3 regions of the Alicyclobacillus sp. SO9 genome follow, and region 2 is predicted to be linked to each of the others. Evidence: riboswitches for the same ligand, from Rfam matches in the RefSeq annotation. Region 2 holds a riboswitch; each other region holds the start of a gene.
The links. A riboswitch is a leader RNA that binds a small molecule or an ion and turns the genes downstream of it on or off. The one in region 2 is predicted to bind cobalamin.

Region 1 (10,674 bases), 950 kb from region 2:
GAACCGGAAGACGTTGTCCCATATTTACCATACAGTCTGGAACAGGAAATGCGAAAGATTGCAGAATACATTCCTGAACTCGATAAGAAGGCTTTCGCAGTTTGGGGAGATTCTCAGATTGTCACGAGCCGTGATCCCTTTTCCTCTGAACTTATGGGGGAAGAGCTTGTAAAAGCATTGCAAACCCGATAAGTTAACAGCTCAGTCACCATATCATGGGTGCCTGGGTCGGAGGTGGGATTCGTGATTCATAAGTTATTGCTATTCAATCTGAACGACCAGTCCAAAGAACCAGTGATACGTGACAAGACGATGGAATTATTACCAAGTGTACCTGGAGCAAAAAATGTCACTTTTCAACAGGCTATCGAGCAGGGTGAAATACAGTACCGGTATTTGATTACTGTAGATTTTGAATCGATGCAAGCTCACGACGAGTATATGGTGCATGAGAACCACGTCAGGTTTTCCAAAGAGTATTTTCGTCCGAATATCAGTGAACTGCTCATTCAGTTTTTTGAGTGACGCACAAAGCGGAGGAGAACATGAAATACTATCTTTTGTTAGTCCTGACCAGCCTCATGTGGGCTGGCAATTTTGTCACGGGTAAGTATTTAATCGGACACACGTCTGCACTTACCATTACAGATTTACGTTGGGCGATTGCAGATGTTTTGTTGTTACCGGTGGTATGGGTAGCTGATAGAAAACTCTTACCGCCGATTAGAGCGCTCGTTCCCTTGGCAATGATGGCACTGACGGGTGTGATTTCGTTTAACTTCTTTACGTACCTTGCTTTGCAACATACGACGCCGGACAATGTAGGACTGATTTCCGCCTTGAATCCGATAGCAATTGCTATCGCATCATTTATCTTCCTGCGAGAACGGCTAAGTATTCGTCAAATTGCAGGTATGGTTCTATCCTTTTTTGGAGTGCTTGTTGTTGTGACGAAAGGGCACTTGGCAGGCCTAGCTCACTTCCATGTGAATACTGGGGTCTGGTTGATGCTCGTGGCTGTCGGGAGCTGGGGACTTTATGCTGTTGCAGGACGGTTTGCAATGAAACATGTTTCTGCATATGGAGCAACCCTTTGGGCTGGTGTGATTGGCGTACTCTTCATGCTTCCGTTTGATCTGCCCACGCTTGCGTTTCAACAGTTGACGGTGCCGTTTTGGAGTTCAATCTTCTATGCGGCTATTGGCGGCACGGTAGTAGCAATGATCCTCTGGAACATTGGCATACAGCGAGTAGGCGGTACAAAGTCTGGTATATTCTTGAACTTTAACCCAATCTTCACGGCAATTCTGGCTTACGTGCTGATGGGCGAGACCATACACATGTCGCAGATTGTTGGCACGCTGATTGTCATCGCAGGCGTTTCTATATTCGCCATACAGCGACGTCAAAAGCAAAAGCCTGACAAGCATCTGTTGAAACAGCCTGCCTAGTTGGGATGCTCACTATGTGGCGACCATGAGTGGATTTACCAACGAGTCATAGAGTACAGGATAAGACAAGGGACAAAATACCCATTAAAATTAGGCACTGACGAGAGGAGCACTTACGATGAAAGTATACGTTTTACATGCCAGCATGTATGGACATACCATCACACTTGGTGAAGCCATTGCAGAAGGAGCCAAAGAGGTTTCTGGAGCAGAAGTCATTTTTAAGTCTGTTGACGAAACGGAACCTGATGAATTGAAGTCTGCAGACGCCATTATCTGGGGTTCTTCAGGCGTCTTTGGTGAGCCGAATCCAAAAATGTCGAATTTCCTGTCCAAATTAGGACAGTTGTGGTTCTTCGGTAATCTTCAAGGCAAGGTTGGCGGTGTCTATGCAACAACATCCACACATCACGGGGGTGTAGAGAATATCTGCAGAGCGCTACAAACTCCGATGCAACACCATGGGATGATTATCGTTTCGAATACAGGTCAGTTCAATGAAGATAGAGCAGTATACGGAAACCCGTATGGGGCCACAGCCGTGATTCCGGTTGAATCAGCAAAGGATGCACCAATGAATCGCCCTTCCGAGGCAGAATTAAAAATCGCACGAGAGTATGGTCGGTCTGTAGCCGAAGTAGCAAGGAAAATGACAGCCGAAATGGTACACGCCTAACAACATCAATGAACCGTTGCCTTTTCGAGGCAACGGTTCATTCTTGATAAGACCAGAAGGAACATTTGCATAAAGGGGTTACTGGAATTGGTTGAAAACAAGGTAGTTGTCATCACGGGGGCCAGTAGTGGTATCGGACAAGCTACGGCCATTCGTTTAGCACAAAATGGAGCAAAGGTTGTTTTGTCCGCACGGCGGGAGGAGAGGCTGACAGAGACTGTCGATCAAATTACGGCAGCGGGTGGGAAGGCGAGCTATTTCAGCGCAGATGTGGCTTCAATGGAAGACGTTCAGGCTTTAGCAGACTTTGCAGTCCAAACATACGGCACAATTGATGTTTGGGTAAACAATGCAGGGCTCATGCCACTTTCTTTCCTCAACAAACGTAAAGTTGATGAGTGGGATCGAATGATCGACGTGAATATCAAAGGGGTTCTCTACGGTATTGCGGCTGCCGTACCCATCATGGAAGAACAAAAGAGTGGGCATATCATCAACGTCTCTTCGGTTGCAGGACATCGTGTCGGCATGGCTGGAGCTGTTTACAGTGGAACCAAGTTTGCGGTACGTGCAATTACGGAGGGACTTCGTATGGAATTATCACCGACCTCGAATATTCGGGCGACGATTATCTCTCCTGGCATGGTTGAGACAGAGTTACTTACCACGATAACGGATGAGGATGCCCTGAATGCGTTGAAATCTCGGGCAACGGCACAGGCGCTTCAATCTGAAGACATTGCCGAAGCGATATTCTATGCAATCAACCAACCAGAAAGAGCATCTGTGAATGAAATATTGATCCGACCAACAACGCAGCTGTCGTAGTCGCAGACTCGTTTGAAAGGCGAGTTTCTCCTTGCGGAGCAGGGCGTTTGTCGATATTTCTGCAATAAAAATGTCCGCTATATCGGCAAAGTATATCATCGGGAGGAAGCCTTTAAGCGTTCAATAACCCATCGTGCAAAGATCGCTTTGAGCATGTATAACGGTACAGAGTATATAAACTTCCACGAGTACAGGACATACAGGTGAAACCTAACAAACAGCGGTTCCACCACAAATGCGACAATAAGTGCTGCGACCAACAATGCTACAATGAACGACTTCCATGTCCGAAAGTATTGGTAGATCAACATGTGCTCGACCGGTAAGACTGATAAGTCGACGGGAATGAGAGCTGGAATGAGAAACCATAGCAACTGATGCGGATAAGCCCAGAACAGTGAGTTTGTTCCCCATAAGTCGAGAAGGGACGAAATACACCCAATGAGCATGCCGTAACTGGCAATCTCATATATGCGATTTCGATCAGTTAATATCCACCAAATGACCCAGGGGACAACGGAAAGGGTAAGGAGAAACCACCACTGCCAAGAGAAGAGCGAGTGCTCAAGCCAGTAGTCATATGAGGTTAAGCTAAGATGTCGACGAGCTTGCTCCAATATCGCAAATGAATGCAATTATAAATCCCCCTGTTGTCTCTCTGTTTCTTATGGTGGAACAAGACCGTGCATTCATACGTGTCTATATGTGAAGGAACATCGAATTGCTGAATGTAGCGTGTGAAGTGACATAAATGTGTTGATAGACACCATATATAGTGCTAGAATTGCAAACACAACTTCATATGCGAACTTGGTGCCCAACTTTGTTGGGTGAAAAGGGAATCCAGTGAAAGTCTGGAGCGGTCCTCGCCACGGTAAGGTACGATGCAAGACTCTGGTGTTCAATCGCCAGCCACTCGAGTTAATCGGGGAAGGTGAGTCTTTGCAAATGAGTCCAAGTCCGGAGACCTGCCATGTTTGCAATTGAAAGTATGCCCACGAGGAGATGGGTAGGGCTTTGGAAGCGATCCACTTCGGATTTCATGTGGGAATCTGTTCAATCGTGACTTCAATAGCACTCCGTCCTCGATGGGCGGGGTGTTTTTTATTGCGCAAACCCAAGGAGGCGCTCAATGTGAGTATCCAGGAAGAACAAGCCGTATTGGACAAGCCATCGTCAATTCAGGTGGATTGGTCGAATCTGTTCAGCTTCACCGACATGAAAGAGGTCATTCACTCGGTCTGCCACGGTCTTGATGGTTGCCATCCAGAGGCACTGCTGAACGTTATACGAACGCAGTCTAGGGAGGGCATGTCTCAACAGGCCATTGTGAGGTTGGTCATTCAATTAGCGGTCGAAAAGACCTCGATTGAAGAGCCCAACTGGCAGTACGTTGCGGCTCGGCTACTGCTGTCGAGTATCTATCAAGAAGCTGCCGATAACCGAGGATTGGAGGCTTCTCCGTATACCGACTTTCATGCGCTCATTAAGAGACTTGAGGACATTGGTCGGTATGGAACTTACATTCGGAAGAAATACACCAAGGAAGAAATCAACGAGCTTGAGCAGTACATAAGGCCGGAACGTGACTTGCTGTTCAACTATGTCGGGTTAAAGCAACTTATGGATCGGTACGTGATTCGGGGGGAGAGCGCAGAGGTTCTGGAGTTGCCTCAAGAGTTGTTCATGGGTGTCGCTATGCATCTGGCGATGAATGAAGCGGGCAGGGTAGAGCGTGCCAAGCAGTTTTACGATGTCCTATCAAAGCTTGAAGCAACAGTTGCAACACCAACACTGAGCAATGCTCGCAAACCATTCCATCAGTTGAGTTCCTGCTTTATCGATATGCCGGAGGACGATCTCATTAGTATCTACGAAACGGATAAGGCCTTTGCCCGTGTATCGAAATTCGGCGGAGGGATGGGGATCTACGTTGGGAAGATTCGAGCACGAGGTTCAGCTATCAGAAATCACAAGGGAGCCAGTGGTGGAGTCATTCCATGGGTTCGGAATTACAACAACACAGCGGTGAGCTGCAACCAACTGGGGGTGCGCAGTGGTGCGGTCGCTGTCTATCTCGATGTTTGGCACAAGGACATTCAAGATTTCCTGCAACTCAAGACGAACAACGGGGATGAGCGACTCAAAGCACACGATATCTTCCCTGGCGTGTGTATTCCTGATGAGTTTATGCGGCGTGTTGAGTCACGAGGCAGTTGGCATCTCTTCTGTCCTTATGAGGTAGAGAAAGCTATGGGATTCCGTTTGGAAGATGCATGGGGTGAAGAGTTCGAACGTCGTTATCAAGCGTGCATTGACAACCCTGAGCTTGACCGAATTGAAATACCAGCTATCGACATCATGAAAAGGATCCTCCAGTCCACCTTTGAGACGGGAACTCCGTTTGTGTTTTTTCGTGATACGGCAAACCGGATGAATCCCAACAAACATGCAGGCATGATCTACTGTAGCAATCTTTGTACAGAGATCATGCAGAACATGAAGCCAATGCAGTTGACGGAAGAAACAGATGAGGATGGCAACATTGTGGTTCGGTACAAACCAGGTGAGTTTGTCGTTTGTAACCTCTCCTCGCTCAACCTTGGTCGGTGCAAGTCTCGAGAGGATATGGAACGTATTGTGGAAACGCAAATTCGAGGCATGGACAACGTGATTGACTTGAACTACTACCCAGTAAAACAAGCAGAAATGAGCAATCAGAAATACCGAGCGATTGGACTGGGTATCAGTGGGTATCATCAGCACCTCGCCCAAAACAAGTTTCTTTGGGAGTCTGAGGACCATCTAAGTCACGTCGACGAACTGTTTGAATGGATCAACTTCTTCGCTATCAAGGCCTCCATGGAACTGGCGATAGAGAAGGGCGCTTATTCACTGTTTGAAGGGTCCGATTGGCACACTGGAGCGTACTTTGATCTTCGTGGTTACCGCAGTCGACCAGATGGACCAGATTGGGACTGGCTTCGACATGAGGTACAGAGACACGGCATACGGAATGCATACCTGTTTGCCATTGCTCCGACAAGTAGTACAAGTTTGATTGCAGGAAGTACGGCAGGCATCGATCCTGTATTTGCTCGATTCTTCATGGAGGAGAAAAAGAACGGGGTCGTGCCGCAGACGGCACCGAATCTGAACTCGGACACATTTTGGTACTACAAAGAGGCGCATACCATCAACCAATCATGGAGTATCCGAGCTGCGGCTATCAGACAGCGACACATTGACCAATCACAATCGTTCAATCTGTACATTACGCCAGACATTCCAGTACGGGACTTTTTGAACCTATACATGGAGGCGTGGAAGTCGGGGCTGAAAACCGTCTACTACGTACGAAATAAGTCGCTTGAGGTCGAGGAATGTGTTGCCTGTTCTTCGTGATTGGCAAGCAAAAATTGAAGGGATATGGAGAAAGGGTGGATTTAAGTGGAACTGCAGAGAACAAAGTTATTTAACGAATCCGGTGACCGAGATTGGGGAAGCAGGCGGATCATCGGCGGCAATACAACAAACCTGCTCGAACTTAACAACGTGAAATACGACTGGGCTTATCGCATGTATCGTGCGATGATGAGCAACTTTTGGATTCCGGAAGAAATCCCGCTCGCAGACGATGCACGACAGTACGCAACACTCTCAGAGCATGAGCGCCGCAGCTTTAACAAGATTCTCTCGTTTCTGATCTTCTTGGACAGTATTCAGACCCACAACTTGCCGAACGTCAACGAATACATTACGGCGCCTGAGGTGAACTTGTGCCTGACGGTTCATGCCTTTCAAGAAGCCGTTCACTCTCAATCATACGGCTACATTCTGGACTCAGTTGTCAGCGCAGACGTAAGAGATGCGATTTACAACGAATGGCGCACGGATGAACATCTACTTAAACGGAATCAATTCATCACAGATCGGTATGAGGAATTTATTAACGATCCGAGTGACGAAAACCTTGTCAAAACTGTGATGGCGAATTTCATCTTGGAAGGCGTGTACTTCTACTCTGGTTTCAGTTTCTTCTTTGCGCTTGGACGCCAGGGAAAAATGCTAGGAACGGTATCCGAGATCAAATACATCCAAAGAGATGAATTAACCCATCTGGCCCTGTTTCGGCAAATCTTCCACGAGATAGCAAAAGAAAACCCACAGTTAATGACGTCTAAACTTCTTGAGGAGCTACGGGAGATGATGCGTCAGGCTGTGGAGCATGAAGTTGCGTGGGGGCAGTACGTAACGGACGGGCAGATTTCTGGACTGACCAATGAACTCATTGCCAAGTATATTCAATATCTAGCGAATCTTCGGCTCAAGTCGCTAGACATGGCTGCACCATTTCCGCAGGTCACCGAGCACCCGATGCCTTGGGTAGAACAATTCGCAGCGATGAACTCCATGAAGACAGATTTCTTTGAACAGAAGGTGACCAATTACACCAAGTCAGCCAACCTCAAGTGGGATGATCTATAAGAGAGCCTATCCTCAATCCCATTATGCCAGGTGGTATCAGGTTCTGTGACGTGGTTTTTGACTTTGCGATTCGGCGACGGGGTGTATTGTTCCCATGCTTGAAAGTGCGGCTGGACATCGCTGAAGGGCAAGTCGAATCCAAACAGTTGACATACCCTTACCTTGTTCGGAGCGTGGCCTTCCGGTATTACACTATGTGCTTTCAGGGTGATCTGCGTGGAGCAGCTTCAATCGTGAAACTCACGTATGACAGGTGGGCGTACCAAGGGATGCCCCACCCGTCGCCTGTGAGCTCGCTGTTGTGTTGTGAAATCCCTATCGTCTATTCTAAGAGAAAGAGCAGTAAACAACACGCCATTCAACCGGGGATTGATACTTTCATGGCAGAGACACATACGTTTTCTAAAGGTGAGGAAATAGCAAATGCGGTGACGCATGGCATTGGGGCACTGCTCAGTATTGCAGCATTAGTCGTATTAATTGTCTTTTCGTCACACTACGGTACTGCATGGTATGTAGTAAGTTTTACGGTTTTTGGCTCCACTATGCTGATTCTCTACACATCTTCCACCTTAGTCCACGCCCTGCCAGCGGGAAGAGGAAAAGACCTATTTGAAGTTTTTGATCACACTTCAATCTACTTTTTCATCGCAGGTTCGTACACCCCATTTACTTTCTTTGTGATTCAGGGCGTCTTGGGTTGGACCATCTTCGGAATTGTATGGGGCCTGGCCCTGGCTGGGACAGTATTCAAGGCGTTTTATGTTAAGAGATATCTTTTCACCTCGACCATTCTCTACGTCGTCATGGGCTGGATGATAGTTGTGGGGTGGCATCGGATCGTTCAAAATCTACATATTCATGGTATCGAGCTTTTGGTGGCCGGTGGGATTTGTTATACCGTAGGGGCGATATTCTATGTGTGGAGAGGATTTAAGTATCATCATTCTGTATGGCACCTGTTTGTTATAGCGGGAAGCGCTTTTCACTTTTTCTGTATACTGCTGTTTCTATTACCTCAGTAAGAGTTTTAATTCTGAAGAGCTTTGCCATTGTTTTCACGATGCGATCACAGATAAAGCGCTCAAGACGCTGGTAGCCAAGCCAGTGAGGAGTTGAAGCTGATACAGACGGAAGTCCATATCGGGCTTGGGTCCCAGATTGTCACCGTCATTCAAGTTCACATGCCGAAACCGGACCCGCATCTGCACTTTGAGGACTACATAGCCCATGCCAGCCATGGATATCATCCTAAGTTTCATATCCTGAGTCATGCTGAGTCTGGAGACATAAGGCCCCACAAAATAGGAACTAGGAATTGCGAACGGAAGAGAGGAGCGTTATCTCACAAGCCTTACCTTGGTCTTAGGGCGCTGTGGTGAGATATACCAATGTTGCTCGTCTCCTCCAGCCCTTGCCTAATAGGGAAGTGTCCTAGCAACTGGCTGTCAAGTTGCATGTCACAAAGGCAAGAGATAAAGATACAGAGGTGTGACACAGTGTAACATCTATATATAATAGGCCAATCATTGCGGGCTAAATCTGTTTTAACTTATTTGTGACATCCATCAAGTCTTCGCAGTACATATAAAGCTGACTAATCCCTATAGTAGATTAAGTCCACTACTTCTTCTTATAGACGCCAACACCATGAATTGAGAATAGGCCCTCTAATAGATGTAGACCATGAAATGTAAAATCTAAAATCTAAAATGTAAAATCTAAAATTTACTTTGAAGCGAAAGGTATGTACCCCGCCTGTAGCAGGGAGTCAGCGAACGTTTTTAGCAAAGATACGACTCACGAATGAAATCACTTCCGAATCTTGCTCAGCAAGATACTTGATTAGGGCTTCCTCGACTACATTGGACACCGTTGACCCTACAGACAGCACCTCGGCCGCCGTGGCAGCGTACTTACTCAGTGTGACGGTGATGCGTTTCGTGTCACCACGGTCTCCCTTTTCCGGGATTTGTTCGGCCGACCATTTTCGCTTTGTTGACTTCTGTGCCCTACGCTGCGCTGCACAATCTCTGCAGATGGAAGGATTGATGGCAGAGGGATAGAGTGCCTGGCTGATCGGTACATCGTGGTCACCTTCGTTACAATGAAACATCGTCGTATCGATGACATCGCTACTAGCGGGTTCTTGCTGAGTTTCGTTAGAGTGCAGGTGTGCATCTGTGCTAGTGAGTTCTTGCATATTGTCTGGCATGGCTATCACTCCTCTTTAGCGTACTTGTCCGGATGTGCCGGACTGATTTGACACTAAAATGAGTTAGTTCGATATTGCAAGTTCGGATACTCCTGTACAGTTGAAGGAGTGCCTGCGAACTGGTAGGAATAGGAGAGTGCAAGCCGATGAATCATGCCAATTTTAGATGTGAATTTTGTTGGTTCAGGGACGGGGTCCATGTGGAGTTGGGGGAGTTCGAAACACGATTTTCATGCCGGTGAATCGTTTTGAAAAACGGGATACCCTATAGGGACATATCGGAGTAATGTGGGGAAAAACAGCGCTCCATGGGTGAAAACGGGAGAGTGAGGGAAGAAAATCATGTCTCATCGGCGATAAAACGTTCTGGCCGGGGCTAGTTGGACGTAGTTCGGTTCGGGGCGCTGGTGGCGAACAAGGCAGGCCTGAGGTATGAAAAACGATTTTCGATATCTATACATGACCTATACTCAGCGGTTTGCGCAGCTTAACAATGCAGAACATATGGTGTTCCAGCCTACGCCTTTTGTAGACTTAATTCGGGGGAGAGAGGTCTATAGCGTTAACTCCCCAACATACTATCCGGGAAAGGTCATTGAAGCAAACAAGGGACTGCTGGAGTCTATCTTTGATGGACAGTGCCGTTATTGGGTGAAAGTGTAGTAACCGAACTCCGTTCGTTCCTCGAAACTCCAATCAGCCGTACTTATTTTAGGTGCAGAGTGGTCTTCACCGTCTGCCTATCCGCAGTAATTGTAACCGGCCAATTTCCAGGTGTCGTCCTCGAACCGACTTTCCAAGTCCAAGTGATATAGCCATTCGGGTCGGCCGTTTTCGGATTCAGGCTCGAGGAATGGCTTGGCCCTGAGGAATAATCCACTTCTATGGTTCCCTGTACATTCGGCTTTGTCTTCACCTTGATGGATGCATATTGACCTGGATTTCTCGTTAAGGATGACGAAACAATGGTTAAGTTGCCCGTTGATGATGAAGTGGTATTACTTTTTGATGTCGTA
Region 2 (10,674 bases):
TAACCTTTCAATATCAACCATGGTTACCCCTCAACTAACAACAGTGGCACAACCCTTTTCAGACATAGGAGAATCTAGTATCGCATTTTTAGCGCGGCAAATTAAAGATGGCCGCAGTCATACCGATAAGGGAATCTATTATTTTTCTCATCGGATTGTAAGTCGGGAATCTGTGAAAATTCACGGTAGATAATTGGATGAAAGAATAGGAAGGTAGTGTTCGGATGACAAATAAAAAGCGGAATATGTTCGTCGGAATGTCCGTTTTATCGTTAGTGGGATTATTAGCTGGCTGCGGGACAACAGGTGGGAACAAGACGAATTCTTCAGCGAGCGCAAATAGTACTACCAGTGGGAGTAAGACTCCTGACTATGCCAAGGCAACGGGCACCATTGTATGGGCGGCTCCGCCTATTACTCATACTGGCGTTCGCAAGACTCTCATCAAAAAATTCGAAGCCAAGTACCCTAATATTAAAATCACGTTGCAAAACCAGAGTTTCAATACAGACACGGACAAGGCGAGTTTAACGACACAGATTGAGGGTGGGTCTTCTAGCCCTGATGTTTATATGGGTGACGTGGTTTGGCCGGCCCAAATGGCAAAGAACAACATGGCCGTAGCGTTAGACACAAAGCTGCCCAAATCCTTTTGGACACGTTTTGCTTCTGGATTAGTGAAAGGTGCCACATACAAGGGACACGTCTATGCAGCGCCCTTTTATGTCGACTCAGGATTTCTCTACTATCGTAAGGACTTGCTCAAAAAAGCTGGAATCTCCTCCCCACCGTCAACATGGTCACAGTTAAAGAAAGACTCTGAAATTCTACAGAAGAAAGGACTCGTAAAATACGGATTTGTCTGGCAGGGAGCCTCTTATGAGGGACTGACATGTGATTTTATGGAGTATTTATCAGATGCCGGCGGAAAAGTTTTGACCAACGGGAAACCATCCGTTAACTCTCCACAGGCCCAAAAGGCCTTGACGTTCATGAAAAGTTTAATTACCAGCGGTGTATCCCCGAAGCCGACAGATACCTTCAAAGAGAGTCAGTCGATGAACGTCTTTAACCAAGGAAATGCAGCTTTTCTGCGAAATTGGACCTATGCTTGGTCTAACTCTCAAACGTCAAAGAACTCCAAAGTCGTCGGAAAAGTAGGCGTCACCGTGCTGCCAACGTTTAAGGGGGCCAGTAAGCATTACAGCACCATTGGCGGGTGGAATTTGTACGTTAATCCGCACAGCAAGAACATGTTGGCAGACTTGGCGTTTATCAACTGGATGACAGGTACACAAGCACAGACTATCCTAGCCACAAAGTTCTCTGAATTACCTACAAATGCCACAGTTGAAAATAACCCTGCTGTAAAGAAAGTCAGCCCCGTATTCAACATTGTAAGTAAAACTACATTTGTTTCGAGGCCCAGTCAAAACCCGAGTTATGCTGCCATTTCGCAGGCCATTTACCAAAATGTGAACAGTGCATTGTCAGGCGGAACGACTGTTAAGGCTGCCCTCAAAAAGGTACAGAGCCAGATTAAGAACACTCTCGGCGGCGGTCTATAAGCGAACAACGGAAGCAGAATTGAGGGGCGTCGTTCGCGCGCCCCGCTTCCCTTTCTGGAGGTGAAAGCATGAGTCAAGCAGTCGCCGCCCCAAGCGACTTGAAATATACGGATCGCCGGTCAGGATACCTGATGTTCCTGCCAGCCGGTTTGATTATAGCCGGTATCACCATCTTTCCAATACTTTATTCTGCCTATATGAGCCTGAATCACATCCAGTTAACACAAGAGGGATTGAAGGCGCATCCGGCAGGGCTGTCCAATTACAGCCTATTGGTTCACAGCGGTGTATTCTGGCACAGTGTGTGGTTCACTACGTACTACGCGATGGTAACCGTCGTGGTGGAGCTCCTGCTCGGAATGTTGATTGCTTTGGCTATCAACGGGGTTCAGCGCTTGAAGGACGTCTCCCTTGTTGTGATGCTCATCCCGTGGGCTCTTATCACTGTTATCTCGGCGCAACTGTGGTCCTATATTTACAATGGTGTGTACGGGGTCCTAAATTATATCCTGCAATCCTTGCACCTAATTGGCGCGCCCGTTACATGGTTGGGCACGTCGACAAGCGCAATTATTGCGATGATGATTGCGGATATCTGGAAGACAACGCCTTTCGTGGTCATAATCTTGCTGGGCGGACTGCAGATGATCCCGGTAGAATTCTTCGAAGCAGCCCATATCGACGGTGCGAATCGTTGGCAGATTTTCTGGTCCATAACGTTTCCGGCTTTACGCGGCAGCATCGCCCTTGCTGGACTGTTCCGTATCTTGCAGGCCTTTGGAGTCTTCGACCTTCCCTTTGTCTTGACTGGAGGCGGCCCCGGTACAGCGACTCAATCATTGGCGATTCTTGGTGAACAGGAACTGTTCAGTCATTTTCGCTTTGGCGTCGGATCGGCCATAGCTGTCAGCACTGTTATCCTTGTCTTGCTCTTGTCCCTAATCTTCCTGTCAGCGTTTCGTTCGCTCGTAGAGGAGGATGCCGTATAATACAGAGCAAAACTCAACGCGTAGTCGGTTATGCCGTTTTAATTTTCTTTTTGATAATCATTTTGTCGCCGTTTTACTGGATGATCATCACTTCGTTTAAGCCAATCAATAGTATCAGTGCTTATCCGCCGACTCTGTTTCCCCAGCACTGGACCTTTAGCCATTACACTCAAGCTTTCGGGGAATTTCACTTTACGCACTACATCGTTAACAGTGTCGTTGTGGCAGTAGCCACAACCTTTCTGGTATTGATGTTCGCGAGTATGGGCGGATTTGCAATCGCTCGCCTTCCTGTTCGGGGGAAGACACCGGCTTTAATCACACTTCTCGTGATTTCTATGTTTCCCCCGATTGCTATCGTTACGCCGCTTTATGCGATGATGCGAGGGCTGAACTGGCTCAACTCTTATCAGGCCTTGATTATTCCCTATACGGCATTTAATCTGCCCTTTGCTATTTGGATTCTGCGCAATTACTTTCTTCAAGTACCTGGTGCATTGTACGAAGCTGCGAAGATGGACGGAGCCAATGCATTTCAAACCTACTACCGCATTTTCCTGCCGGTGACGACACCGGGGATGTTCACGGCAGCCGTGTTCACCTTTGTAGCCGCCTGGACAGAGTTCTTCATGGCGCTCGTCTTCAATCCTTCGGATTCTATGCGTACAATTCCGGTAGGAATCGCACTGTTCAGCGGCCAGTACAATGTGCCTTACGGAACGATCTTCGCAGGCTCGGTAGTGTCTGTCATCCCTATCATTATATTGGTTATTATATTTAGAAAATGGATTGTTTCAGGCTTGATGGCCGGATCTGTAAAGGGATAATGCGAATGACAAATTACGTTTTTCAAATTGGGACAGCAGTTTGTGAGCAGTTATGGACTGAATCGGTACCCTCTCTTCACGAATACTGAAGAGAGGGTACGAGATTATTTTTCACCTCGACAGATGAGATTCTAAACCGTACCGAAAAACTGTATGAAGAAGGGGAATCTATGAAAGTTGTTGTTGCTTTGGATTCATACAAGGGAAGTTTGACCGCTGTGGAAACCTGTAATATCGTTGCCCAGGCTGTTTCGGAAGCGATACCGGAAGTTGAAGTCATCAAAGTTCCAATGGCTGATGGAGGTGAAGGGACACTAAGCGCACTGGTTCAAGCTTCAGATGGTTTCAAAGTTCCTTTGAAAATCCTTGGACCTCTCCTGCAGCCAGTAGACACATATTACGGTGTTCTAGGTGATAACAAGACAGTTGTCATTGAGGCAGCAAGTATTGTTGGGTTGACGATGATTGAAGAAAGTCAACGTGATGTGATGAGAGCATCCACCTACGGTATGGGGCAGACCCTGAAATCTGCCTTGGATGACGGGTATCAAAAGTTTATATTTGCGCTTGGTGGAAGCGTGACCAACGACGGCGGGTTTGGATTTCTACAAGCACTTGGGGCGAAATTTCATAATGCCTCCGGTAGAGAACTAGAACCCATTGGAGCGTCTTTACCCGAAATCTCCAGCATCGATTTGATTGAATTAGACAAACGTCTCTCTGATTGTGAAATTCATGTTGCGAGTGATGTGGATAATCCTCTGTGCGGAAAACACGGAGCTTCTGCGGTCTTCGGTACTCAAAAAGGCGCCACAAAAGAAATGATAACATTCTTAGACAACGGGCTGGCCAACTATGCATCATTATTAGAAACCGCTTTGGATAAAACCCTTCAAAACAACCCTGGTGCAGGTGCCGCCGGTGGTTTAGGTTTTGCCCTCATGGCAGTAGGCGGCAGGGTCCAATCCGGTGCTAGGTTAGTCGCTAACGCTACGTCTTTAGGAGACCAACTAGAGGGTGCGGATTACGTTATCACTGGTGAAGGTCGTACTGATGAACAAACACAGTTTGGTAAAGTTCCAGTTGTAGTCGCTCAGATGGCTCATGAACATGGCGTAAAACCAATCTTACTTTCAGGGAGCTTGGATGGACACTTGGAAAGTTTGCAGTCTCATTTTGTAGGTCTTTATTCTATTATTTCTAGACCTATGACGACCTTTGAAGCGATGTCCAATGCAAGTTCACTCCTTCACTTTGCAGCACGAAATCTCGCTACGCTATTGCGTTGACAATACCCATGACAGACATCCTCGTAAGGATAGAGCTATGCATTTATTTCAAAATGGTCTATCCATCTTGCTTTGTTAAGGAAACCGTGAGAGGGAAAGGTCGTGCTTTTTAGGAATCGAGATCATTATGAGCGTACAGATTAAAGGGAATGGATGGGTTAACTGTTCATCTATTATCTACATTGTGATTACAAACGTGGTATACTAACAGCGATGGCGACAGTCATTGTATACATCGACTAGACTATAAGCTTGAAGTGAAAAGATTCAAAAGGTTCTCATCAGATGGATGAGAGTAAAGAGGGAAACCGGTGCAAATCCGGTGCGGTCCCGCCACTGTAAAGGGAAGTCCTGATAAAAAGCCACTGAGCGCAAGCTTGGGAAGGAAACCAGGATGATGAACCTGAGCCAGGAGACCTGCCTTTTGAAAAACACCATGTACCTACGGTCGATAGGGGGGTGTTGGGCGAGCCTTTGTATTAGGCATCATTGCAAGACGCACAACTCCTCATTTGAGGAGTTTTTATTTTTATATGGCTTCGTATAACTCATAACTCGCGAAATTGAAAGTTTACGGTGGAGAGGAGAATACCATTGAACCGAACGGACAGGCGACCGCGAATTGTTATAGCGGGCAGTCATAGCGGGACAGGAAAGACCACTCTGTCCATTGGCCTGATGGCCGCTTTTTATCTGCGCGGATTTGTTGTGCAAGGCTACAAAGTTGGGCCGGATTTTATAGACCCGAGCTATCACACAGGAGTAACGGGCCGTCCATCCAGAAACTTGGATGCGTACATGTGTGCTCGTACTGTGGTTGAGGAAATTTTTTATCGAGGCAGCAACGATGCAGACATCTCTGTTATCGAAGGTGTGATGGGGCTCTATGATGGGAAAAGCTCTATGACGGAGACAGGGAGTACGGCGGAGTTAAGTAAATGGATTGATGCCCCCGTCGTTCTATGTATCGATGTTTCGGGCATGGCCCGTAGTGCTGCGGCCACCGTATTGGGATATCAAAAGTTTGATTCCGCCGTCAATATCGTGGGAGTGATTGCGAATTATGTCGGGAGTGCAGAACACTTCGGGCTAGTTCAAGAGGCAATTGAAGAGAGCTGTGATGTACCAGTGTTAGGTTATCTTCCGAAAGTAGCGGAAATCGAGTTACCCGAACGACACTTGGGATTAATTCCGGCTGTTGAACGAGGTGAACTTGATTCATTGTTTGACCGGTTGGCAAGTCAGATAGAAAAGACCGTCGATTTAGATGCAGTTCTTACAATCGCTGGAGCAGCCTCTCCAATGTCTCAGCCTACGAGCTCTATTTTTAACGAATCCGTCCAATCACGCTCTTCAATAAGTAGTGAGACCAGCGTCGGTAAAGAAACTTTAGGCAAGGTAGTCATTGCTGTAGCCAAAGATGCAGCTTTTAATTTCTACTATCCGGAAAATGTTGAATTACTGGAATCCCATGGGGCGGGCATTGTGTACTTTAGCCCATTGAATGGAGAACCAATTCCAGACGAGGCGAGGGGTCTATATGTTGGCGGAGGATTCCCAGAAGAGTTCGCACAAGAACTTGCTCATCAGACTTCGGTATTCGAGAATTTCAGAGACCAAATTCTGGAACACGAGCTTCCTACTTTTGCAGAATGTGGTGGATATATGTTTTTGTGCAACACTGTCACGACGCACGACGGAAGGACTTATCCGATGGTTGGCATTATTCCGGCAGATATCTCGATGGAAGGGAAGTTGGTAGGGTTTGGTTACAGAGAGGTAACGGCGATTCAAGACACCGTCTTGCTGCGAAAAAATGAAACCGCACGAGGTCATGAGTTTCATTATTCCTCCATCCGTTTTCGTGACGAAGTTCATGCTGAAATACACGTCGCATATAAGACTCTCGGATTCCGTGCTTCTACCTATGAAGGGTATGCTAATGGCAATTTGACAGCTGGCTATACCCATCTACACTTTGCCTCCAATCCACACATAGCAAAGAGATTTGTAATGACTTGCCGCAAATTTAAAAAATCTCCTCGGTTCAGTTAGAGGTCGGAGGGTTAAGTCCGCACACAGTGGCATTTTAGTCAAAGATGGAGAGGAAGATAAGGATTGCGGAGCTTGATGATTGTCGGCACAGCGTCGAATGTAGGGAAAAGTATTATCTGTACGGCCCTGTGTCGGATTTTCACACAGGATGGACTTCAAACAGCTCCGTTTAAAGCACAGAATATGTCGCTCAATTCCGCAGTAACACCTTCCGGGCGTGAGATCGGCAGAGCACAGGCTGTACAGGCGGAGGCTGCTGGGATTTTACCGAATGAGCATATGAACCCGGTCTTGTTAAAGCCAACAGGACATAGGACTCAGGTTGTTGTTCAAGGGCAAGTCTATGACACCGTTTCTGCGCAGCGATATTTCAGTAGTAACAAGGCCCGCCTGTGGGATGCTGTCGTAGAGTCATATCACTTTCTTTCTAAGCGCTATGATCTCATTATTATGGAGGGTGCCGGAAGTCCAGTTGAAATGAATTTAAAAGAGCGGGATATTGCCAATCTCAAAGCAGCAGAACTGGCAGACGCCTGTGTAGTGTTAGTTGCAGATATTGATAGAGGAGGTGTGTTTGCATCGGTCGTTGGGACGCTCCAGCTCATGACTGAAGAGGAACGACAGCGCGTAAAGGGAGTAATTATCAACCGATTTCGAGGAGATCCCGAACTTTTTGATGATGGGGTTAGACTGCTGGAAAGTTATACAGGGATTCCTGTTATCGGCGTCATTCCGTACGTTGCCAACATTGGTATTGAAGAAGAGGACTCGATGGGGTTGGAAAGGTTCCGTGAGTCAACAGAGCGGCAGACAAATGACCACAGGTTGCGAATTGGAATTATAAAACTTCCTCATATCTCAAATTTTACGGATTTCGATCCATTGTTCCTAGAGCCTGATGTGGATGCATCTTTTGTCACTTCGCCCCACCAACTCAGTGATGTTGATGTCGTTGTCTTGCCCGGAACAAAGAACACAATGTCGGATTTGTTGTGGCTTTGGGAATCCGGATTAGCGGAATTTCTTCAAGGGATGGATGAGAGTAAACAATTTCTCTTAGGAATCTGCGGCGGCTATCAGATGATGGGAGAACGAATTCGTGATCCCTATCATCAAGAAGAGGAGGATATCGATGAAGCTGTTGCACTAGGTCTGTTTCCGTTTGAAACAGTGCTTACAAAGGAAAAGCAAACCGTGCTCGTTGAAGGTGATCTGTCGAAAATCTATGCCGGAATCAAAGTCACGGGTTATGAACTGCACATGGGGAGGACAACTCATCTCCAGTCTTTAAGGCCGTTTGCCCGTATCAGACCGGCTCAGCACTCGGACAATGGACAGGTAGAAATTACACAGGGGGACACACTGCAGACGCGTCAGGGTGGTGCTGTAGATGGGGTAGTATCTGAGAATGGAAAGACAATAGGGACGTACCTCCATGGAATTTTACATAACGACGAATTTCGAATGAGCTGGCTAAACCGGGTCCGAGCGAGCAGAGGACTCCCACCCAGGTCACAATCAATTTTGGTTTCGCAGTCAAGGGAAGCTGCCTATAACAGTCTGGCGAATACAGTTCGCCAACACCTGAACTTCTCTTTGTTGTATGAGTTTCTCCGGTAGTTTAATAGAAAAATAATTGAGATAAGGTGGTGTATTGTTGCCAAATTGGAGTGAATTCTATCAACAGCTACAACAGCGTCAGAGTGTCAGCACCTATTTGATACGTTACCGTGATTTAACGTGTCTTCGGGTAGATGAGGGATACTTCCTCGTCATTGCCAATGATTCGTTGGGGGGCATTGGCGCTAAGCCGCTTGATTCTGTTCAAGCTTCCCCTGAGATAGTTGGATACTTTGCGCTTCGGGTCCCGCTCATCGAACTTCTGGCTGTAGGCGCATTGCCCTTTCTCATCATTGACAATTTAAGTGTAGAGGCAAACCCGTATGGGGCGGCTATTCTTACAGAGATTCGCCGCGTCGCAGCAACCTTGGGACTGGAGGATGCAGTCCACTTTAATGGCAGTACTGAGGAGAATGTAGTCGTAGCGCAGACGGGTGTCGGTATCACGGTGATGGGGATTGTGGAAGCCTTACAGTTAAAGGAACGAGCGTCCAGAGCCGGGGATCTCCTTGTCATTGCCGGACTTCCTAAAAGCGCCCCGCACCATGATGTGAATCCAAGAGACCGTGAAATTCTTTCGTTTCAGGATCTCGAAACACTTCGAGCAGAACCAAAAGTTATCGACATCGTTCCTGTGGGATCAAAAGGTATTTCGCATGAAGTTGGGGAGTTGGCTCGTTCAGCAAAATTGCGAGCACAACTAGACATTGATGTGGGTATTTCGCTTCACGCCTCAGGCGGTCCAAGTACTTGTGTCGTGTTTTCTTGGCGTGGCCTTGATGTTGAGGAGTTGGTTTCGAAAATTGGAGCTCCATTAACGGTGATTGGACGGTTAATAGACTGATGAGATTTTCGATTGTAAATACTGCAGTCAACTGTAAAGACTCGTATAAAGAAGGGAGTTGAGGACCAGACGTGAAGCAAAATCAGCTTTGGAAATCAGAATTGAACGGTGTGAATGTGATTCAAGACGACGAAAAGACGGCTACGCCACGCGATTTATTTTGGATCTGGTTCGGTGCCAATATTGGGATTTTAGGTATTTTATACGGTGGGATAATCGTTGGATTTAAGCTGAGTTTTTTGCAATCGATTCTGGCTGCGGCCATGGGAGCCTTGTCTTTCGCCCTCGTAGGACTCTTAAGTCTCTCTGGAAGAGATGAGAGCGTCCCAATGTTTGTATTGTCCAGAAGGGTCTTTGGACATCGCGGGAATTGGGGACCTGGTGTGGTGAACTGGATCAATCTGCTTGGCTGGGAGTCTGTGACGGTGGTTACAGGTACTCTGACACTCCAGGCGTTGATTTCTGATGTCTTTCGCGTGCCTACTACTTTGTTCACCGGAATCGTCAGCTTGGTGGTATTTATCGGCTTAGTGATCTCATTTAGTTTGTTTGGGTATATGACATTACTTTTCATCCAAAAAGTCGCCTCATGGGGATTTGGTACATTAACTTTGTTTGTTATTTTTCTTCTTTTGCGCCATGCAACTTGGACGGGTGCGGTCTTTACGTCTTCTGGACAGTGGGTCACAGGATTTCTTCCTGCAGTTTCGATTATCGTTGCAGGGACAGGAATTAGCTGGGCTCCTGCAGCTGCGGATTATAGTCGCTATGTTTCGCGGAGTGCAAAATCGGGACGTTTAGGATGGGCTGTCACCTTAGGCGGCGCAATACCTCTGTTCGTTTTGATGTTGACGGGCATTTTAATTGCACATCACGTTCTCAATTTGGTCTCATCACCCAACCCAATCCTGACAATTGGCAGTGCCTTACCGGGATGGATGAGCCCTGTGTATCTTGTTACGGTCATTGGTGGTCTGCTCGCAGAGGCGGATTTGAGCTTATATTCCTCTGGCCTCAATTTAATGGGAATTGGGATTCAACTGCCGCGTAAGAAGACGATTTGGATTGATGCTGTGATTACCATCGTCGTTACAGTCTTCGTGATTTTTATCCGTAAGAATTTCTTTTCTCCGTTTGAAGCGTTTCTGACATTGATGGGTGTCAGTCTGGCCGCGTGGTCCGGTGTATTTCTGGGCCGGTGGATGAACAGGCACAGATTTAACCGGGACTTCTTCCAGCATCATGAAACTGGACAACCAACGAACTGGTATGCTCTCGGAAGCTGGGGCATTAGCGTTGTTGTTGGGCTACTTTTCACAACTACGTCAATTTATACCGGTCCACTGGCGAAAGGTGTCTTTTCGGTGAGTAATCTAGGTATTGTCCTCGCTTTCCTTGTAGGTATATTTCTGCAGAGTGTTAGGGAGCGATTGTTCGGCGGACCTTCTGAATACACTTCTTTCAGTGAACCAAGAGATGAGA
Region 3 (10,674 bases), 330 kb from region 2:
AGATTACTCACACACTTGTCGGGACGCTCTGAGTTTTCAAGTTGCGGAAATGGACTCCAGTGATTATCCTCTACGTACTGCTCGATTGTGCCAGCATCCAAAATCACGTCGACATCAATGCTGTTTAGACGTCGCTCCACCTCTTCCACCAAGGCTGGATTTACAATGCCTTCAATGTAGCAAATCCCAACCTTTGTTTTACTCAACCGCCCAAGTGTCTGCATTTTGATGCGAAAATTGGGAGTCTGCAGACGGTACCGCAGCAACGTAATGTTGGTCGCCATGGATTCTATGAACCCATCCCGCGACCCGCGCACGGCCTGCTCCGTCTGTGGCTGTTCAATGCCCCTGTGCTCCACGTTCCGAGTGCTGATGCAAAGGATTTTGTCTACATCGTCCATAAAAACCAAGGTATCTCCGCGAAGCAGAGCCTCGACTGCTTGAGGGATGTTATTTTCCCAATGAATTTGGCCGAAAAAGACAATATCCTTGCTAATCAGTTCTTGAATGTCCTGTCGTTTCGGTTTCTTACCTGCCTGATAGTTGGCCGTATTCATCAGGGGTTTGACAATGCTGTCGTTAATGACCTCTCGATTCACAAGGTTCGAGAAGTAAATGAGAACTGCATCGTAGTGCGTAAAAACCCGCAGACTTCTAATTACCAAATCGTCATTGACTCCCAGCAAATCCTCGATGAAGTCCACGGCAGGCTTCATATTGCCGTTGTATTCCGTACCTCTCATCTTGTTAAGCTCTTCATCCGGAGGAAGCTTTCCCGCCTGGGATGAGAGCCGCTTTGTAAACAGAGTTCTCCACAGTGTCACAACCATCACCCTTTAGCTAGCGGTGTTACGCTCGGTATGACCACCATGGTCTACCAGATTGACGCGTTTCTCGCATTACTGTTTACCTGATGTGTCAGATCTATGTATGAATGTGTATGAAACTTTTCGTTTCTTAGACATCTGCAGATATCTGGTATGAAACAAACACTCATTGGTCGTGACGAGCAAAGGTTCTGAGCATAGGCTACCAACATGCGGCGGACGTATATACTCGCTGATAGGGGATTTCGACACACAAGCAGGAACAATGGATGTAACGGTGAAATAGATATACTCGGTGGAATTGTCGAAGAAAATTCATATTGGGAGGTGATATCTTTTGTTAATTGCCCTCTGGATTCTCACAATGGCAGCACTTGTATCAACGCTACTCATGGCCTTTGCAATTAATCCCATTCCAGTCCTTATTCTCGTATTCATTACATCAACCCTTACCTTCTTACGATTGCTCGCATCTGAAAATGCAAAACGGCTGCGGTTGCTAAACCTGTTCCTGCTCTTGGTTTGGGTTATGGCATTTATTTGGCAAACATATTCCTTTCTTTCCATGGTCGTGTGAAAAGGCTAGAGGCTCCACCCATCGCCAAGTCTCCAGCCCTGAGACTCTCATTTCTCTTCTCTTTGATAAAACCGTTCGCCGGTAGCTTCGTTATACCATACTCGCTGCCTCACACCCGTCGTCGGGTCGTAGTATATTTCCTCGGTTCTTTTAAAGCCTGGCGGGACTTTACTCGGACCCTGCAAACGCCGCTGCCTCATCCAGGCTGTAAACAAGAAAACTCCAAAAATAACGGCTGCTGATACGAGAACATACAGTACCAACACGGCTGCAACCATCATTGTTCTTCTTCGCGGACAATGACAGCTGTTCCATAGGCTACGATTTCAGACATGGACTGACCAATCTCACTGGAATCAAAACGCATCATGACCACCGCATTGGCTCCCATGGCATGGGCGTTCTTTACCATCCGGTCCAGCGCACTCCGGCGAGCATCTTCAAGCATTTCCGTGTACTCCTTAATTTCACCCCCAACTATACTACGAAGCCCGGCTGCAAGGTTTCCGCCAATACCGCGGCTTCGAACAACCACTCCAAAGGCCTCGCCTAAAGTCTTTTCCACTTTGTGTCCGGGAATATTTTCGGTTGTAACAACAAGCATGTTATATGCTCCTCTCTTGTGCTGCAGCACGAATGTTGTGTTCTGTAACGCATTGTAACGCCGCATACGACTCATTTGCACTGCTGAACCATTGTGCACTACCTGTATTATATCCTGCTTCTTGGTTCCAATGTTGGCTTAATTCACATGAAAGTTGAGAATGAGAGGTACCGGAACACAAACAAAAGGGACTCCCGTTCTCAGCCCGGAAGGCTAAAGAAGACGGGCAGTCCCTTCTGGAACACGTACACATCACTAAAGAGGAGGTTTATTACTGAACGCCAGCCGGTTGGCGAACGGCCGCGTAGGTTTGGCTCAGGTCCTGCAGGTACGTGCTGGATGCCTGGTCACCGGGATAATAACCATTCTTGCGCATCCACCCGGCTACCTGAAAAGCATGGTGTGAACACATTTCAAAAGCATCCTCAAGGAACTGACGGAGCTGCGGTTCGTCTGCTTCGAAAGCAGCTGACGCATAGTTCTTGCCTTGTGCCTTCAGTCCAAGCAAGTAGGCAGTAGCGATTCCACGGTCGTCAAAAGACGTACCATTGGGATTGGGCTCAACCTGTTGCGGAGGCTTTGGCGTGCCTGCCATTTTGGCAGGCATCGGAGGTACCTGAAATTGTTGACTGGATTGTCCCGATTGGGCCCACTCAACCTTCACATTGTAATCCTGAATATGAGCAGCCAACTGACTCTGCAAAATGCCTTTCAATTCAGGGTCCTGAGCCTGTTTGATAAACATTCCCATGGTGTTGATGGTGTTTACACATCCCATTAACAACTCATTCAATTCATGAGCTTCATGTGAACGAAGCGGCATGTCATCGCCCTCCTCGGAGAAGTGAAGTGTGTGAACCGTTTTCTAATGTGATCTGCAAAGGGAAGCTCTATACTGGACACTTTTGCCTCACCAGCGATGCTGTAACACGTCAGCATGGACCCCCCGCAATCCACTCAGCTTACATCTATACACCCACCGTTACATCTCCTTGCGATGCATTGCCGCTTGGCTCTCGCTTTAGTCTCATTCTGTCTGCAACGCGGTATAACGGCACGGCTAGCAGTGAGACTGCAGCGGCTGTCAGGAACAACACCATTCCGCCTGCATGTTCAAGGATTACACCGCCAAGCCAGGGTCCGATGAAGAAGCTGAGGGCACCCAACGCGCTTGCACCAAAGTACGTTCCCCGATATCGCTCATCCGCCAGTACGCTGATGTACTCGTTCATCACTGGGAAGTTGATGATCTCACCCAGCGTTAAAACGAACATTGAACCAATATACTGCCAGAGACTGTGTGACAGCGATATTCCAATGTATCCTAATGTAAACAGAAATTGTCCTATCATAAGGGCTCGGACAATTCCCAAACGAGATGCAATTTTTGACAGCAAAACCTGCAGAAACACAACCTCAATGGCATTTGACGCGAGAACAATGGAGAACATTTCCGCAGCCTTGTTTGCATTGACCGCTTCACCCATGACTTGCGGCAGTGTAGTCTCAATTTGTGCGTAACCAATGCCGCCCAGCATAAAGGCAATTAAGAAAACGAGAAATGCTCTGTCTCGAATCACCGTGAGAAACGCGGTGCGAAAGGAAAACCCGGCTGCCGGGCCGGATTTCTGTTCATGGTCTTGCTTTTCATGCTTTGCCAGCAAGGACTTGTCTTTTCGAGGGTCGGGAAACATCATTAAAATCACAAGGGCATAAACGAGATCGACGCCGGCAGTCAGATAGAACGTCCAACCGGTTGCAACAGTCCCGAAGTACCCGCCAAGAATCGGACCAAAGGAAGCACCTACATTAATTGCCCAATAATCCATTGCAAACACTTTTCCGCGCTTTTCAGGGACGGTCAAATCAGACAACAGTGCCTGCGCGGCCGGTTGAAACAGTGTTCTGACAATACCGTTTAATCCGCTCAAAACAAAGAACATATATACAGCGTGAATGTTTGGAAACAGCGCCATCAGTCCGGCACTGAGCGCCATCGCCAATGCCATCATTTGTTTACGGCCGAACCTGTCTGCAAAGCTGCCCCCAATGAAACCAAACACGGTTGACGTGAGGGCACCTGTTCCGACCGCCAAACCGATGACACCTGGACTGGCATTGGTATGAGAGGACATGTACAGTGCCACAAATGGGAACACCATGAACTGCGTGATTTTTGTTACCGCGGTAGCACTAATCATCCACCAAACAGCCGGATGATATGAACGATAAAGAGTGCGAATCTGTCCGACCATTTGTATCACTCCCCCGGTAATGTTGAGAAGAGTATGACACAGGTCCACGAACCGGGCTAGATTCGAATATTCTGAGTACCTTTAGCTCTGTGCCAAGGTGCTTTGTTGCCGGCATAAGCGTTCGACTCAAGGGGCGCTGTGTGGTGCCGTTATGTTGCTTCTCGGTCTGTGGAATCGGCACTGATGATGCGGCGGCGTACCCACAACATGACAACAAACACCAGCAACAAGAACAAGATGACCATACCAAGCCCTGCTTTCATCCCGAACCCCGTTGCAATCAGCCCGACAAGCCAATTAACCAAGAGACTGCCTATCCCTGCTGCCGTAAACAGAATACCCAGAACTCGGCCTGACTGCTCTTTAAATCGATAACTTGCCACCGCAGTGATGGTCGGAAATATGATTGCAAAGCCCAGTCCTGCTAACGAAAAACCAATGACGGCCGTTTGTCGATTGGTGATTGCTATGGAGAACACAACTGCAGCAAAGATAGCACTCACAAGGATGCTTCGTTCATTCCCTGTACGAGGGACCCATAAGTGAGCTGTCAACCTGCCCAGCGTAAAAGTGAAATAGAACGCTGAGAGCACATATGATGCTGTACTAACGGAAAAGCTTTCTACCCGCACGAGATAAGTGGTCAACCACGAACCAACGCCAATTTCAGCCATCACGTACAGACTAATGGCAAGGATCAGTCCGTACAAAATTGGTGACCTAAAAATGGCGCCTTTCTTCCACTTTGTTGTTTCACGCACTGCTGTTTGCTCCTGTTCCAATCCTTTTTCTCGGGTAGACACGGTTGTTATGCGCCTCATGTTCAAGAATAAGGAAGCTAACAGAATCATCATTAAGAGAATTAGACTGACTTCATAGGAAACCCGCCATTGATGTGTACGACGAATGAGAAAAGCTGCGACAGCAGGAAAGATAACTGCGCCAACACCGTAAAGCCCGTGCAGCCAATTGAAGTACTTAGATTGCAAGTGCGGATCTTCTGTCATTTCAGGCACAACGTGGTTCACACCGATTTCCAACCAACCGCTGCCAATCCCTCCGAGCAAGAAAGCGAACAGGAGCCCTGTATAGCTCTGCAGGAGAACCGTGAAGAGCAGGGATACCGCCAGTGTTCCCCCGCCGCTTAACAACATGATTTTGGTCCCGAACCTTTGAACAAACGAACCCGCCAGAAAACTTCCTGCCAGATACCCAAGCGAGTTCGAGACAAAGATATTTCCGACCTGTAGATAACTGAGGTGCCAATCCTGCTGCATCAATGGCGCCGAGACACCCTTCAAAATGTCTAGGGCGCCAAACAGTACCATGATGGAGAGTGCCAGACTGTAGGCATATCTATGCTGCGAGAAGTCCGCGGTGCGGTGCAACCAAGTCACTCCTTCAGAAGTAAAATGAACTCATTCGAAAATACACGAGTAAGTCACAGCATAAAAGAAGGTACAAGAGGAGTAAAGTCACATTGGTCATTCTAGCACCACACTGGTAAAATATCTGTTAGTCACATTATTGACATAAAGAAGCTGTGGAAAGGTGAGCCTGAATGGGACAAGCAATGGCATGGATTAATGAAGCGTTTATTATCTCCAGTGCAATTGTCATGGCGTTTGGCTGGAGAATGATTCGCCAAGGCAAGAAAGAGGTACACAAGCGACTGATGTTGACAGCCTCTGTCTTGGCAGCACTATTTTTTATTACTTATGTATTGAAGACAGTCATTTTTGGAGACACCATGTTTGGCGGCCCCACGTCCATTGAGCCAGCCTATCAAGGATTTTTGCAGGTTCATTCGGTGCTTGCAACCGTCATTGCCATTCTCGGTATTATTACACTCCGATTTGCATTTAAAGGGGTTTTCCACAAACATCGCAAAATTGCGCTGTGGACCGTAAACGGCTGGTTTATCACCGCAGCCACCGGATTAGTTGTGTTCCTGTTGCTGTATGTAGTGTATCCGCCTGGACCAACAACCAACGTACTGCACGCTTGGCTGGGCTAAGCATGTTGTGCTGAAGCTTTGTTGTGCAAACTTGCTTGGCGTACGCCTCACGGCTGGCTGCTCACGTGAACTTGGGCTTGCCAGCCGGGGGTGCAACTGATACGGAGAGAACTGTCGAACGGATCGCGAAACATTTTCACATTCATATGAAACACCTCCGCTACCGCTTCCGGTTTCAGCACTTCTTCAGTTTTTCCTTGTGCATAGACGGCTCCGTGATTTAGCAGTGTCATATGCGAACAGTACTGAGCTGCCAGTTCCAAGTGATGTATTGCCAAGACAACCAAGTATCCTTCACTGGCCAGTTGACGCAACAGCTGTAGAATTTCAACTTGATAATACAAATCCAAATTTGAAATGGGCTCATCCAATACCAGCACTTCTGTCTCCTGAGCAAGACACCTGGCAATGGCTGCTCGCTGACGTTCCCCTCCAGAGAGCTGTCCCAGAGGTGTATGTACCAGTTCATCGAGATTCAACCGATGGATGGCTTGATTGACAGCCTGTTTCGATGAGATATTGAAACCTCCCCACGGACTTTGGTGAGCGTACCGGCCCATCTCCACGAACTCCCTCACCGTAAAGAGCACATCAACCGGCACCTGTTGCGGCAAATAAGCTAACCTGCGCGCCCGCTCTTTTGCATTGAGCTTCCCCAATAAATCACCATCCAACCATACCCGCCCGCTGTCAGGGCGTTCCACACCGGACACCAGCTTCAAAAGTGTTGATTTGCCTGCACCGTTGGGACCGATTACACCCATTAATTGCCCAGGCTCCCACACCGCTGAGATATCCTTTAGGGCGGTCCGAAAGTCAAGCGCTTCGATTCTAAGGGTACTCATATTTTTCGCCCCTGTCCGCCAAATTGTCTTCGCAATAAATACAGAAAAAACGGTGCACCTAAACAGGACGTAATAATGCCCACATTCAATTCTTGAGGCAGCACAATCGTTCGTGCAATGACATCAGACAACACCAGAAGCACTGCACCGCCAATGGCTGAGGCGGCAATTAAGACGCGGTGTACAGGACCCATCCAAATCCGAATCAAATGTGGCACAATCAATCCGACAAAGCCAATGACGCCGCTGACACTGACACACGCAGCCACTACGAACGCCGCGGTAATCAAGACAATTTGCTTAATACTTTGCAAGGGAACTCCAACACCTTCCGCCTGCTCCTCCCCGATGGACAAGATGTCCAGGGCACGGGCTTGGGTTAGATACACCACAAGCCCGACACCGGAAAAGACCGTAATCATCAGTGCATGGCCCCACGTACTTCCGTCAAGTCCCCCCATGAGCCAGAACAGGATGGCCTGCATGGTCTGTAATGGAGAAAGTGACAGAGCCAATGTGACCAAGGCACTGGACAGCGAACTGACAGCAACTCCCGATAAGAGCAATGAATGCACCGCTGTACGCCCGGCAATGGTCCCTAATCGGTAAATCAGGAAAACAGCAACAAGTCCGGTAACGAAAGCGCCTGCCGGCGTCCACCACTGGCTGCGGGAAGCCAATCCCAGGCTGATAACCACGACCGCGCCGAGGGAGGCGCCGCCAGAAACACCGATAATAGCGGGATCGGCCATTGGATTGCGAAACACCGCCTGCAATGCGGCTCCGGTACTCGCAAGCCCGGCTCCAACCATCGCTGCCACCACAAGGCGCGGCCAACGGATGGCTCCCATGACTACCGCGTCAGATGTGCGCTGACCGCTGAAGTATGCCCACGAATCCATTACGGCTTTTCCCACTGAAATATGCATGGGACCCAAATCCAGTTCGAGAAATGCAGCCACAACCAGGGCGGCAGATAAAACAGTTATCCCAACGCCGGCATGAAGTCGTTTCATTTTGTCAATTTGGGAATGTTGGCCTTAGGGTGCAAATCCTTGGCAATATCCCTGACTCCTCTCGGAAAGTATTGTGACAGGCTGTTTAAGTCTGCAGGGGGAACTGCGTAAATGCGTCTGTTCTTGACAAAATTGACGTCTTGCAGGGCCTTGTCATGAAGCAGTTTCTGTTTGTATCCCTTGTCTGTGCTGGAAATAATCATGACATCCGGATTCCACTTGACAATCTGTTCATCCGTCACTTTTTTCCAACCCGTGACACCTGCGGCTGCGTTGACCCCCCCTGCGTCTCTAATCATGTCGTTCACAGTCGTTTGACTGCCTGCGGCGTCCCCGTAAGAACTGTCGCTGATAACTGTCGGCTTTTTCATGCCCTTGACCGCATTCCCAATCTGCTTCAACTGCTGATTCATTGTCTTGATGAGTTGGTTAGCCTTTGCCGGTTTGTCAACTAGTTTTCCCATTATTTTAATATTTTTCTCAATAGCCTTTTGAGAGTTAAAACTCGCGAACTCATAGGTCGGGATTCCTGCCTGTTTCAACTGTTGAACAACACCTGACTGTGTGTACGAGGCAGCCAAAACCAGATCCGGATGCGCCGCAATAATCTGCTCAGAGTTCGCTTGATTAATCTTCGGTATCCCTTTCACAAAGCTCACAATATTGGATTGATTCGGATCCGCTGAAAACTTTGTCACCATCGCAATCTCACTCTTTGGAACCAGTCCGGACAAGATGGTGTCTGTACCCAAAGTTATGGAGGCAATGTGCTTGGGGGCCTTTTTAATGGTAATCGTGTGGCCCGCCTGGTCTTTCACAGTCAAGGGAAATTGGGTCTGTGCTTGCGGGGTCTGTCCCGCCTGTCCGGTTGCAGTTCCAGTTGAGTTTGTCGCAGTCTGGTTTCCCGTACTGACTTTGCTGTGACTAGCAGCTTGATTTACGGTTCCGCACCCCGCAACCAACAGGGCCGTTCCAAGAGAAGCCGAAATAACTGCTGCCGTTTTTCTGTTCATGAAAAAACCTCCCACGTATTTGTTCGAGACACAAAAGCTCTGAACAATGATTTCCGTGGCTTCGAAGAAGAACGCGGACGGTCAGGCAATCCGCACTCTTCCCCCTTCATAAGGAAAACCCTGCCATCACGGCAGGGTTGTGGTCGGTAGTTGGTATGTACCTCTGGCCACTCACCTTTTCCTCGAAGGCTTAAGCACACGCTGGCCTCTAGGCAGGTCTCCTGGCTCACAGCCACTCTAGTTGGCGCCTTCCCATTTCCCTTCGGAAACAGTGGCAGCCATGAGTATTGGCTGTTTACAGTGGCGGGACCGCGCCGGATTTACACCGGCTTCCCTATTCTCCCCTGACACGATGAAACGCTCGATGCAAAAAACCTTCACACCTAACAGTTGTTCATCCATTGGGGCACCCAAAGGCAACAAATTGTGATTTTATCGTATGCCAGGACCAGAGCCTTGTCAATGCTTCCACTGAAGCGAGGTTTCTGGATTTGCTACAAGACGTCCATAATACTTCATCGCTTGGAAGTTGTGAATCTCTCTGCAGATGTGCTTCATCATCTGCAGAACCTGACGTTCATGGGTTGGATCCGGGCTCCAGTAGTAAATGTCCATACGGAATACTTCTCCGTCATTGTCCCAGCGCGTATATTCAATGTTACTGGCAAGGCGAAAACCATTCTTTTCGTAAAACCGAATTCGTTTGCCGGTATCTGCGTTCTCCTCGTCCTCCGGCTCGACTTCTGCTATGAGTAACTTGCCTTTGGACTGAAAATCTCCTATGACCTGCCCGCCAATGCCGCGGCCTCTCGTACCTGGGTAAACGAGTAAGTAATCCAAAAATATAAAATCTGGATATTCCGCATACATCACCAAGTAATCTTCTGTTTCGCGTTTGCGATAGGCCGGCACGTGCTCCAGTAATGCCTCCATCTGGTTTACGTCTTTTAGCTCATGCTCTGGAAAGTAATCTGTCAGCTTCTCGTACCAGTCCATCCGTACCCCTCCTCGCGGTCGTCGGCCTTGTGAACACATCCACGACAGAACAGCAGCGTGCGTGTGGCCCTTCGAGGAACACACTCGTTCACAAGCCAAGCTCGAATTGGAGTTAGTTTCTGCTCTCACAAGCAGACTTATAAAGGCAATTTACTCCTGTTATCCGGCGTGTCTTCCAATTGCTTTCGCCATTTCTCAAGCCACGCCCGTTTTCGGATCTTGTCTGGAAACAAGCCCCTTGGACCAAGTTCGCTGAGCATGAAATGAAATGCCTCCAGGTGGTCTCCCAGCACCAGTCGTTCCCAAGGTTTGCCGTGTCTCTTCCCGTGCAACTCCCGCTGAAAGCGATTTTTGGACATCACATTGACTGGATGTACTGCTGCAACTTGAAACCCGGCCAGGATGGCCTTCACCTGTGCCAAAGGGGGAACTGCCAAGCTGTGTGCACCAATTGCTTCAATGACTTCCCTGTGCATTGCGTGAGGAACAGCGGTCATAGATGCGGCACCCAGGTCTTCTCGTTC

Region 1: another riboswitch for cobalamin. It lies ahead of GI364_RS08320 (ribonucleoside-diphosphate reductase subunit alpha); the one in region 2 lies ahead of GI364_RS04055 (cobyrinic acid a,c-diamide synthase CobB).
Region 3: another riboswitch for cobalamin. It lies ahead of GI364_RS05475 (ABC transporter substrate-binding protein); the one in region 2 lies ahead of GI364_RS04055 (cobyrinic acid a,c-diamide synthase CobB).

What each region holds. Positions count from the first base shown of each region.
Region 1 covers NZ_CP066339.1:1,848,984-1,859,657, forward strand. Annotated here, with positions in the region: gene GI364_RS08290 (type 1 glutamine amidotransferase domain-containing protein) at 1-192, shown strand, start outside; gene GI364_RS08295 (Dabb family protein) at 244-525, shown strand; gene GI364_RS08300 (DMT family transporter) at 546-1,451, shown strand; gene GI364_RS08305 (flavodoxin domain-containing protein) at 1,570-2,127, shown strand; gene GI364_RS08310 (SDR family oxidoreductase) at 2,209-2,955, shown strand; gene GI364_RS08315 (CBO0543 family protein) at 3,051-3,590, opposite strand; cobalamin riboswitch at 3,750-3,946, shown strand; gene GI364_RS08320 (ribonucleoside-diphosphate reductase subunit alpha) at 4,174-6,360, shown strand; gene GI364_RS08325 (ribonucleotide-diphosphate reductase subunit beta) at 6,406-7,443, shown strand; gene GI364_RS08330 (PAQR family membrane homeostasis protein TrhA) at 7,824-8,468, shown strand; gene GI364_RS08335 (hypothetical protein) at 8,502-8,684, opposite strand; gene GI364_RS08340 (hypothetical protein) at 9,215-9,658, opposite strand; gene GI364_RS08345 (hypothetical protein) at 10,091-10,321, shown strand; gene GI364_RS08350 (hypothetical protein) at 10,365-10,674, opposite strand, start outside.
Region 2 covers NZ_CP066339.1:901,100-911,773, forward strand. Annotated here, with positions in the region: gene GI364_RS04030 (LacI family DNA-binding transcriptional regulator) at 1-193, shown strand, start outside; gene GI364_RS04035 (ABC transporter substrate-binding protein) at 225-1,568, shown strand; gene GI364_RS04040 (carbohydrate ABC transporter permease) at 1,637-2,557, shown strand; gene GI364_RS04045 (carbohydrate ABC transporter permease) at 2,620-3,384, shown strand; gene GI364_RS04050 (glycerate kinase) at 3,555-4,673, shown strand; cobalamin riboswitch at 4,929-5,113, shown strand; gene GI364_RS04055 (cobyrinic acid a,c-diamide synthase CobB) at 5,268-6,728, shown strand; gene GI364_RS04060 (cobyric acid synthase) at 6,792-8,348, shown strand; gene GI364_RS04065 (hypothetical protein) at 8,386-9,192, shown strand; gene GI364_RS04070 (purine-cytosine permease family protein) at 9,264-10,674, shown strand, end outside.
Region 3 covers NZ_CP066339.1:1,231,091-1,241,764, reverse strand. Annotated here, with positions in the region: gene GI364_RS05525 (spore germination protein) at 1-824, opposite strand, end outside; gene GI364_RS05520 (hypothetical protein) at 1,165-1,404, shown strand; gene GI364_RS05515 (hypothetical protein) at 1,452-1,685, opposite strand; gene GI364_RS05510 (YbjQ family protein) at 1,682-2,008, opposite strand; gene GI364_RS05505 (spore coat protein) at 2,280-2,831, opposite strand; gene GI364_RS05500 (MDR family MFS transporter) at 2,977-4,263, opposite strand; gene GI364_RS05495 (MFS transporter) at 4,413-5,651, opposite strand; gene GI364_RS05490 (DUF420 domain-containing protein) at 5,825-6,280, shown strand; gene GI364_RS05485 (ABC transporter ATP-binding protein) at 6,328-7,125, opposite strand; gene GI364_RS05480 (FecCD family ABC transporter permease) at 7,122-8,141, opposite strand; gene GI364_RS05475 (ABC transporter substrate-binding protein) at 8,138-9,154, opposite strand; cobalamin riboswitch at 9,348-9,548, opposite strand; gene GI364_RS05470 (N-acetyltransferase) at 9,614-10,150, opposite strand; gene GI364_RS05465 (glycosyltransferase) at 10,288-10,674, opposite strand, start outside.